3 regions of the Halomonas sp. Cn5-12 genome follow, and region 2 is predicted to be linked to each of the others. Evidence: predicted binding sites of a transcription regulator. Region 2 holds the regulator's gene; each other region holds the start of a gene.
What was found. The regulator PhoB, encoded in region 2, activates phosphate uptake and scavenging genes when phosphate is short. The targets are predictions, from matches to a motif close to TGTCATANNNNTGTCANA.

Region 1 (2,268 bases), on a different contig from region 2:
TTAATAGATCCGGATTTGGATCAGGGTCCGCCGCCAAGGCCGGCATGGCGATTCCAAACATAAGACAGATGGCAAAGAAAAAGCTGAATAGCGGTTTCATTGGGCAATCTCCAGTTTTATCGGGGAGGGAGTGGTGGTTTGAGGGTTGGGTTCGGTGGTCTCAGCGGCGTCGGTCACAGCTCCGCGCGTGCCGTGGTAGATCTCGTTCAGGTGGCGTTGCTGTAACTGTGAGGGGGCCGCATCGAAAACGATTTGGGCATTCGCTAACCCGATAATGCGGTCAGCAAACCGCTGGGCATACTCCAGCTGGTGCAGTGAAATAATGGCGGTAATACCATCCTCACGGCATATATCTCGCAGTAGCGTTAGCACTCGCTCAGAGGTTGCCGGGTCAAGGCTGGCCACTGGCTCGTCCGCCAATATCATGGCGGGCTGCTGCGCCAAGGCACGCGCAATGCCCACCCGCTGTTGCTGCCCGCCGGAGAGTTGATCGACCCGGGTAAGCGCTTTCTCGGCCATGCCTACGCGGTCCAGGCAGTGCAGAGCAAGCGCCTGTTCCTGCCTGGGTAGCGGAAACAAACTGCGCCAGGTGCTGTGGTAAGCAAGCCGACCGGTCAGCACATTCTGGAGCGCCGTATGGCGTTCAATGAGCTGATGGTGCTGGAAAACCATGGCGGTTTTGCACCGATGGCGGCGTACCGTAGACCGGGTTTCGAGCGCACCTAGCTCGGCCGAGATCACTTTGCCAGTGCTGGGCCGCACCAAGTGGTTGAGAGAACGCAGTAACGTCGATTTACCCGCACCGGAAAGGCCGAGTAGTACCGTAAACTCCCCTTTGTGGAAATCGACGGTGGTGGGGCGGAGTGCGAGGACATTCCCAGGATATGTCACCCCCATTTTCTCGATGCGGAGCATTAAGTCAGAGGATTGAATAGGCTCCATTGGATCACCTTCTGCAATGTATAAGCTCACTTTATTGTGACTTACAATGCAACGGTAGCCCGCCTAAGTGACAAAGCTGTGTCGTTCAGGTGATAAGTTAATGACTATCCAAGGAGCGCAGGTAGCCAGTCAAACGGCTCAGATAACGCTTCTCTAGACCAATATCGTCACAAAACGAGGCCCACCAAGGCTGGGCGTACCGATCCGATATTCTGCTCTATTCGTTTGTTAATGGAGATAACCACAACGTTTAACCAAGCTGAGCCTCAATCGCGGCTTTATCAATGACCGACCAGACCTCCCTAATCTTGCCATCGCTAAACAGGTAGAACGCGTTTTCGCAAAACGTCACGTTTTTGCCATCCACCGCAAGGCCAAGGAAGCTACCTTTGGGTGTGACATCGAATCGCAACCTGCACGCGACATGGGGTGAATCAACGGCCAAAAGCTCAATGTTAAAGTGAAGATCCGGTATCTGCTCGTAATCGGCTTCCAGCATGGCGCGATAACCATCAAGCCCTAGGCGCCTGCCGTTGTGGTGGACATCGTCATGCACGAACTGGTCAAGGTTCGTCCAGTCTTGATTATTGAGGCAGGTGATGTAATCACGGTAGGTTGCTTCCAGGTCACGTTTGTTCATCCTGGTTCTCCTTTCTTGGGCAGGCGTGAAGGCATTCGCCAAGGGTATACAGGCTCAGTATCATAAGCAGCCTAAACCAAACCACAGAAGTCATCATTCATGTCGTGCCCACCTTGCCCCCATTGCCAATCCGAATTCGTCTATCAGGATCAAAGCCTGTTCATCTGCCCCGAATGCGCTCACGAATGGAACCCTTCTGAGGCTGAGGCAGAAGAGACCGTGACGGTAAAAGATGCCCACGGCACCCTGTTAGCGGAAGGCGACAAGGTAACGATGATCAAAGACCTCAAGGTCAAAGGCAGCTCATTGGTACTCAAGGTGGGCACCAAAGCGGTTATCAAGCGGCTCTTGGATAGCAAGAATCACCAACTGGACTGCAAGGTCGACGGCGTCGGCGACATGATGGTGACGGCCCATTTTGTGAAGAAGGCCTGCAGGAGCCAGTAGGCATCAGTAGCATTTGTTGGGATAGTGGCAGTTATAGGTATTAAGTATTTAAGCCGTGAGTTGGATTCCTGGGCCCAGGCTCAAGCAGATAGCGGAGGCAATCAAAAATATTTAAAAGGACACGCGATGTATTTGCAGAAAATGGCATAAACCGCAACATTCACGGTAACCCAAGGTAACCTATAAAAGTATTTTCTACGTACCTAAAAAAGGTAGTCACCATGTCAGCCACGATGAGC
Region 2 (2,268 bases):
TTACTCAGGCGCGGTGGCAGCATCTCTTTAAGATCGCCATAGGTTTCCAGATAGCCGGAAAGAACGGTGAGTGGGGTGCGCAGCTCATGGGAAACGTTAGCGACGAAGTCGCGGCGCATCTGCTCTAGGCGATGCAAGCGGGTAATATCCCGCGCCATAACCAAGCGCTCGTCATCACCATAGAGCGTGATTTGATACTGCAGAATGCGACGCTCATCAATGGGCGAGGTGAGCGTGAGCGGCTCGCTGTACTCACGGGCATTAAAGTAGCTGATGAAACGCGGGTCGCGCAGCAGGTTAGTAATGTGCTGACCGCGGTCATGGGCGGTTTGTAGGCCTAGCATGTCGGTGGCGGCACTGTTCCACCACTCTAAATCACCGTGGCGATCCAGCATCACGACGCTATCACGCATCGCTTCCGAGGATTCTTGAATACGCGCGAGGGTTGCTCGCAACCGGCTTTGGGTAATGCGTTGGCTTTTTTGGTAACGGTAAAGGCGATCGAATAGCTCGCCCCACATGCCAGTTGCCGCAGGAGGCTCATCGTGCGGGTTGAGCGTTAGCCACTTGAACAGCGCCCTAAGCTGGCGGAGTTGATACACCAAACAGAGCGTTAGACCCGCAGCTAACCCGAAACCGGGGTAACCTAGCAGCCATCCCAGGCACATCCCTAGGAAAGCCAGCCAGATAATTCGCCACAGTTCACGGCTCCACAAACGCACGATTACACCCGAGCAGAGAAACGATACCCAGTGCCCCGCACTGTTTGAATCAGATTCTGATGCGCTTCACCTAGCGCTTTGCGCAACCGGCGAATATGCACATCCACCGTGCGCTCTTCTACATACACATTACCGCCCCACACCTGATCAAGCAGCTGGCTACGGGTATAGGCGCGCTCTTGGTGAGTCATAAAGAATTGCAGTAAGCGGTACTCGGTAGGGCCCATCTCCAGCGCTTTGCCATGGGCGCTGACGCGATGGCTCACAGGGTCCAGCAGCAATCCATTGATTTCGATGGGGTCTTCCACACCGCGCGGGGTCGCCCGGCGCAGCACGGCTTTAAGACGAGCCACCAACTCGCGGGGGGAAAACGGCTTGGTGATGTAGTCATCCGCCCCCGCCTCCAGGCCCTGAATTTTATTATCCTCTTCGCCTTTGGCGGTCAGCATAATAATTGGCAGCTCAGCGGTGGCCTCTTCGCGCTTGAGACGACGGGCCAGCTCGATGCCGCTGGTGCCCGGCATCATCCAGTCCAGCAGCAGCAGGTCGGGCTGGTGGTCAACGACCATCGCATGGGCATCCTGGGCGTTGTCCGCTTCAAGCACGCGATAGTCAGCCATTTCCAGCGCCACAGCGATCATCTCGCGAATGGGTGCCTCGTCATCGACAATCAGTACGGTCTTGGCGGTCATCCAGGGCCTCACGGTGTTCTATGAAAACTCGTTTATACAAAACAGTTCAATGACATGTCTGTGACGATGACACCATGACTTAATGACAATTCTATGACACCCAGCATAATTAGCCAGCTGCAGGCCACCAGCTCAGAACAATTCCGGCAAATACCAAGAGCCCTGACCAGTGGTTATTCAGAAACGCCTGGAAGCAGCGGTCGCGGTCACAGTGAAAAATTAACCGCTGCTGATGAGCAAACGTCGCTGCCATGCCTACCAAGCCCAGCCAGAAAAAACCGCCTAACCCAACCCGCAACCCCACCCAGGTAAGCAACGCCAGCGTAGCAAGCTGCAGCAGGCCAATGATGAAACGGTCGGCGCTGCCAAACAGCACCGCGGTGGATTTAATGCCGATTTTCAGATCATCGTCACGATCCACCATGGCGTATTGGGTATCGTAAGCCACCGTCCACAGCAGGTTAGCGCTAAATAGCAGCCAGCCTTCCAGCGGCACATGCCCCAGTACCGCGCCAAACGCCATTGGGATCGCCCAGGAGAAAGCCGCCCCGAGCACCACCTGAGGAAAGTGTGTGTAGCGTTTCATAAACGGATAAATAAATGCCAGCAGCACACCCCCAAGCGAGAGCAGCACGGTAAACCAGTTGGTCAGCAGCACTAAAATAAAGGCGGCAGCCACCAGCGCCACAAATAGCAGCTGCGCTTCGGTTTCGCTGATCCGACCGGTGGCCAGTGGCCGCTGCTTGGTACGCTTTACATGGCCATCGAAGTGGCGGTCGGCGTAGTCGTTCACCACGCAGCCTGCGGCGCGCATCACATATACCCCGGCAATAAAAATCAGCAGTACATCGCGG
Region 3 (2,268 bases), on a different contig from region 2:
ATGCGGGGTACGGCCTATGGGGGCGCATCGCACTTTAGCTTCGCACCTTCACGTGCCACGCTCAGCAGTTACGCTGACGTGCTCGGTGATGCTGCTTTATCGCAAATAGCCTCCAGTGAGCTATTTTGGGATCAGGTCGTCGAGATACGTTCCTGTGGGGAAGAAGAGGTGTTTGACTTAACCGTACCGGGGGATGCGTGCTGGTTAGCCGACGGTATCGTGAGCCATAACTCGGGAGCGATCGAGCAGGATGCTGACGTCATTGCCTTCGTTTACCGGGATGAGGTGTATAACCCGGATAACCCTGACAACCAGGGGATTGCGGAGCTGATCATCGGTAAGCAGCGTAACGGGCCGATTGGCACGGTGCACATGGCCTTTATTGGTAAATACACGCGCTTTGAGGACTTGGCTCCCGATAGCTACGGCGAAGCGTTTGGCGATTAACTTGAGCGACATGAGGGAGAACGTATAATGCGCACCCTCATGAGCAGTTCGCCTCGAGCAGATAGAGAGACAGGAGTAACAAATGGCAGGTGGTTTTAGGCGCGGTAACCGCAAACGTCTTCCTAAGTTGGAAGGCCGCGGTGAACTCCAGTCGCTAGAGCGCGAGGGGCCTTTTAAAGAGTGGCTGGGCATGCCCGACCTTTATCGCTACTTTCTGGTAGTGGAGGGAGAGAAGTACAGCTACCAAACGGAAGATGCTGAACTTCCCGTCGCGGTCGGCGACAAAGTAGTGTTTCGGTACAAAGAGACCAAAGGCGGTAATTGGATTGATCGTAACTCGCTGGGTAAGGCGATTGACCCGTCCGAGTATCAGTAAATCGACCATAAGTTGACGAGTTGGTCAGGAACTCTTTTCTGTTATTGCCCTCTTAGGCAGTTAGTGCCAAGGTAATATTATTGTCATGGGGTCGCGTCATGCTGTGCTCCATGACGATGACCAATAACAGGAGGGAACCATGGAACTGAAAGCGCTCAAACAGTTCGTCGCAAGTCACGACAACTTTGAAATTCGGGTGATTACCCATTCGGGAAGCCGCTTCTACCAAGTAGAGCTAGAAGATGTAGAAGGCGAACGCCATATGCTGATGCAACGTAATAAGCCGATGCTGTTCCGTTCATTAGATGACGTTTATCTGGAGCTAAAACGTGCAGGCATCCATCGCGCTTACCTGGTGCAACATGTGCCGCAGGATGAAGTGATTGGTCACGACGCCCATTACAGCTCGCCGCTGACCTCGCGTATGCCGCTAGTTTTTTAATCACTGGTTAACGTAACGGTTTAACCTAACGCTTTTCCCACCACAGTCCCAGCCGGATACGGCGTCGGGCAAAAAAACGGTAGCCTGCATCCATCATGCTTCGCAGGCCCGGTAAGCAAGAAAGTCTTACCACCCGCCGGTAGCCCAACACCGCATACAGGGCCCGGCTGGCGTCCATGCCGATAAACCATCTCCCCTGATTATCCTGCCGGTTTTATGCAGGTGATGTGGCACGTAGCGTGCTTCTTCAGCCACTTCGCATAGCGCAACCACCGCATTGGAAGGCGCGTCGCAAAGCGTTGGAAGCGTCAGCGTGAGCTGATCACCCAATACGAGCAGTAACGGCTTAGACATGAGTTAGCCTGAGGTTATACAAATAGTGTTGATAGTATAACTTTATGCCGCGACTTTGCCGAAAAGTGTTAAGATTTTGCCCATTATGTACTGCACCTAAGGAGTGAGCGAGATGGCCGATAGCGTTGTAAAGGATCAACCCGGTGAGGGGCGTTTAACTCATGCGCCCAGCAGTCACCCTGCGGTTCCCCGCGCCAAGGTGGGCGTAGTTCTGGCCAACCTGGGAACACCCGATGCCACCGACTACTGGTCCATGCGCCGCTATCTCAGCGAGTTCTTATCCGATAAACGGGTTGTGGATTACGCTGGTTGGAAATGGCAGCCGCTGCTGCAGCTGATCATTCTCACCAAGCGGCCTTTTTCATCTGGCCATGCGTATAAAAGTATTTGGAATAATGAGAAGAATGAAAGCCCGCTGCTAACCATCACGCGTTCCCAAACGGAAAAAATGACCGAGCGCTTAACGGCGTTGTATGGCGATGATGTAGAAGTTGATTTCTGCATGCGCTACGGCAACCCCTCCACCGATAGCGTGCTAAAGCGTATGAAAGAGAAGGGCTGCGAGCGCATTGTGTTCTTCCCGCTTTACCCGCAATACGGCTCGCCCACCACCGCGACGGCGAATGATCAGGCGTTTCGCGCGCTGATG

Region 1: a site for PhoB is predicted at 1,031-1,048, ahead of phnC (phosphonate ABC transporter ATP-binding protein). Genes of this name have one in related genera too.
Region 3: a site for PhoB is predicted at 894-911, ahead of L1249_RS14090 (DUF6482 family protein). Genes of this name have one in related genera too.

The regions. Positions count from the first base shown of each region.
Region 1 is NZ_JAKGAY010000004.1:47,032-49,299, reverse strand. Features, by position in the region: gene phnD (phosphate/phosphite/phosphonate ABC transporter substrate-binding protein) at 1-100, opposite strand, end outside; gene phnC (phosphonate ABC transporter ATP-binding protein) at 97-942, opposite strand; gene L1249_RS03745 (ester cyclase) at 1,193-1,582, opposite strand; gene L1249_RS03740 (zinc ribbon domain-containing protein YjdM) at 1,682-2,029, shown strand.
Region 2 is NZ_JAKGAY010000052.1:1,553-3,820, forward strand. Features, by position in the region: gene phoR (phosphate regulon sensor histidine kinase PhoR) at 1-722, opposite strand, end outside; gene phoB (phosphate regulon transcriptional regulator PhoB) at 725-1,414, opposite strand; gene ubiA (4-hydroxybenzoate octaprenyltransferase) at 1,524-2,268, opposite strand, start outside.
Region 3 is NZ_JAKGAY010000030.1:28,919-31,186, forward strand. Features, by position in the region: gene L1249_RS14080 (replicative DNA helicase) at 1-447, shown strand, start outside; gene L1249_RS14085 (hypothetical protein) at 530-823, shown strand; gene L1249_RS14090 (DUF6482 family protein) at 963-1,265, shown strand; partial or broken gene L1249_RS14095 (DCC1-like thiol-disulfide oxidoreductase family protein) at 1,291-1,473, opposite strand; partial or broken gene L1249_RS14100 (cryptochrome/photolyase family protein) at 1,473-1,619, opposite strand; gene hemH (ferrochelatase) at 1,732-2,268, shown strand, end outside.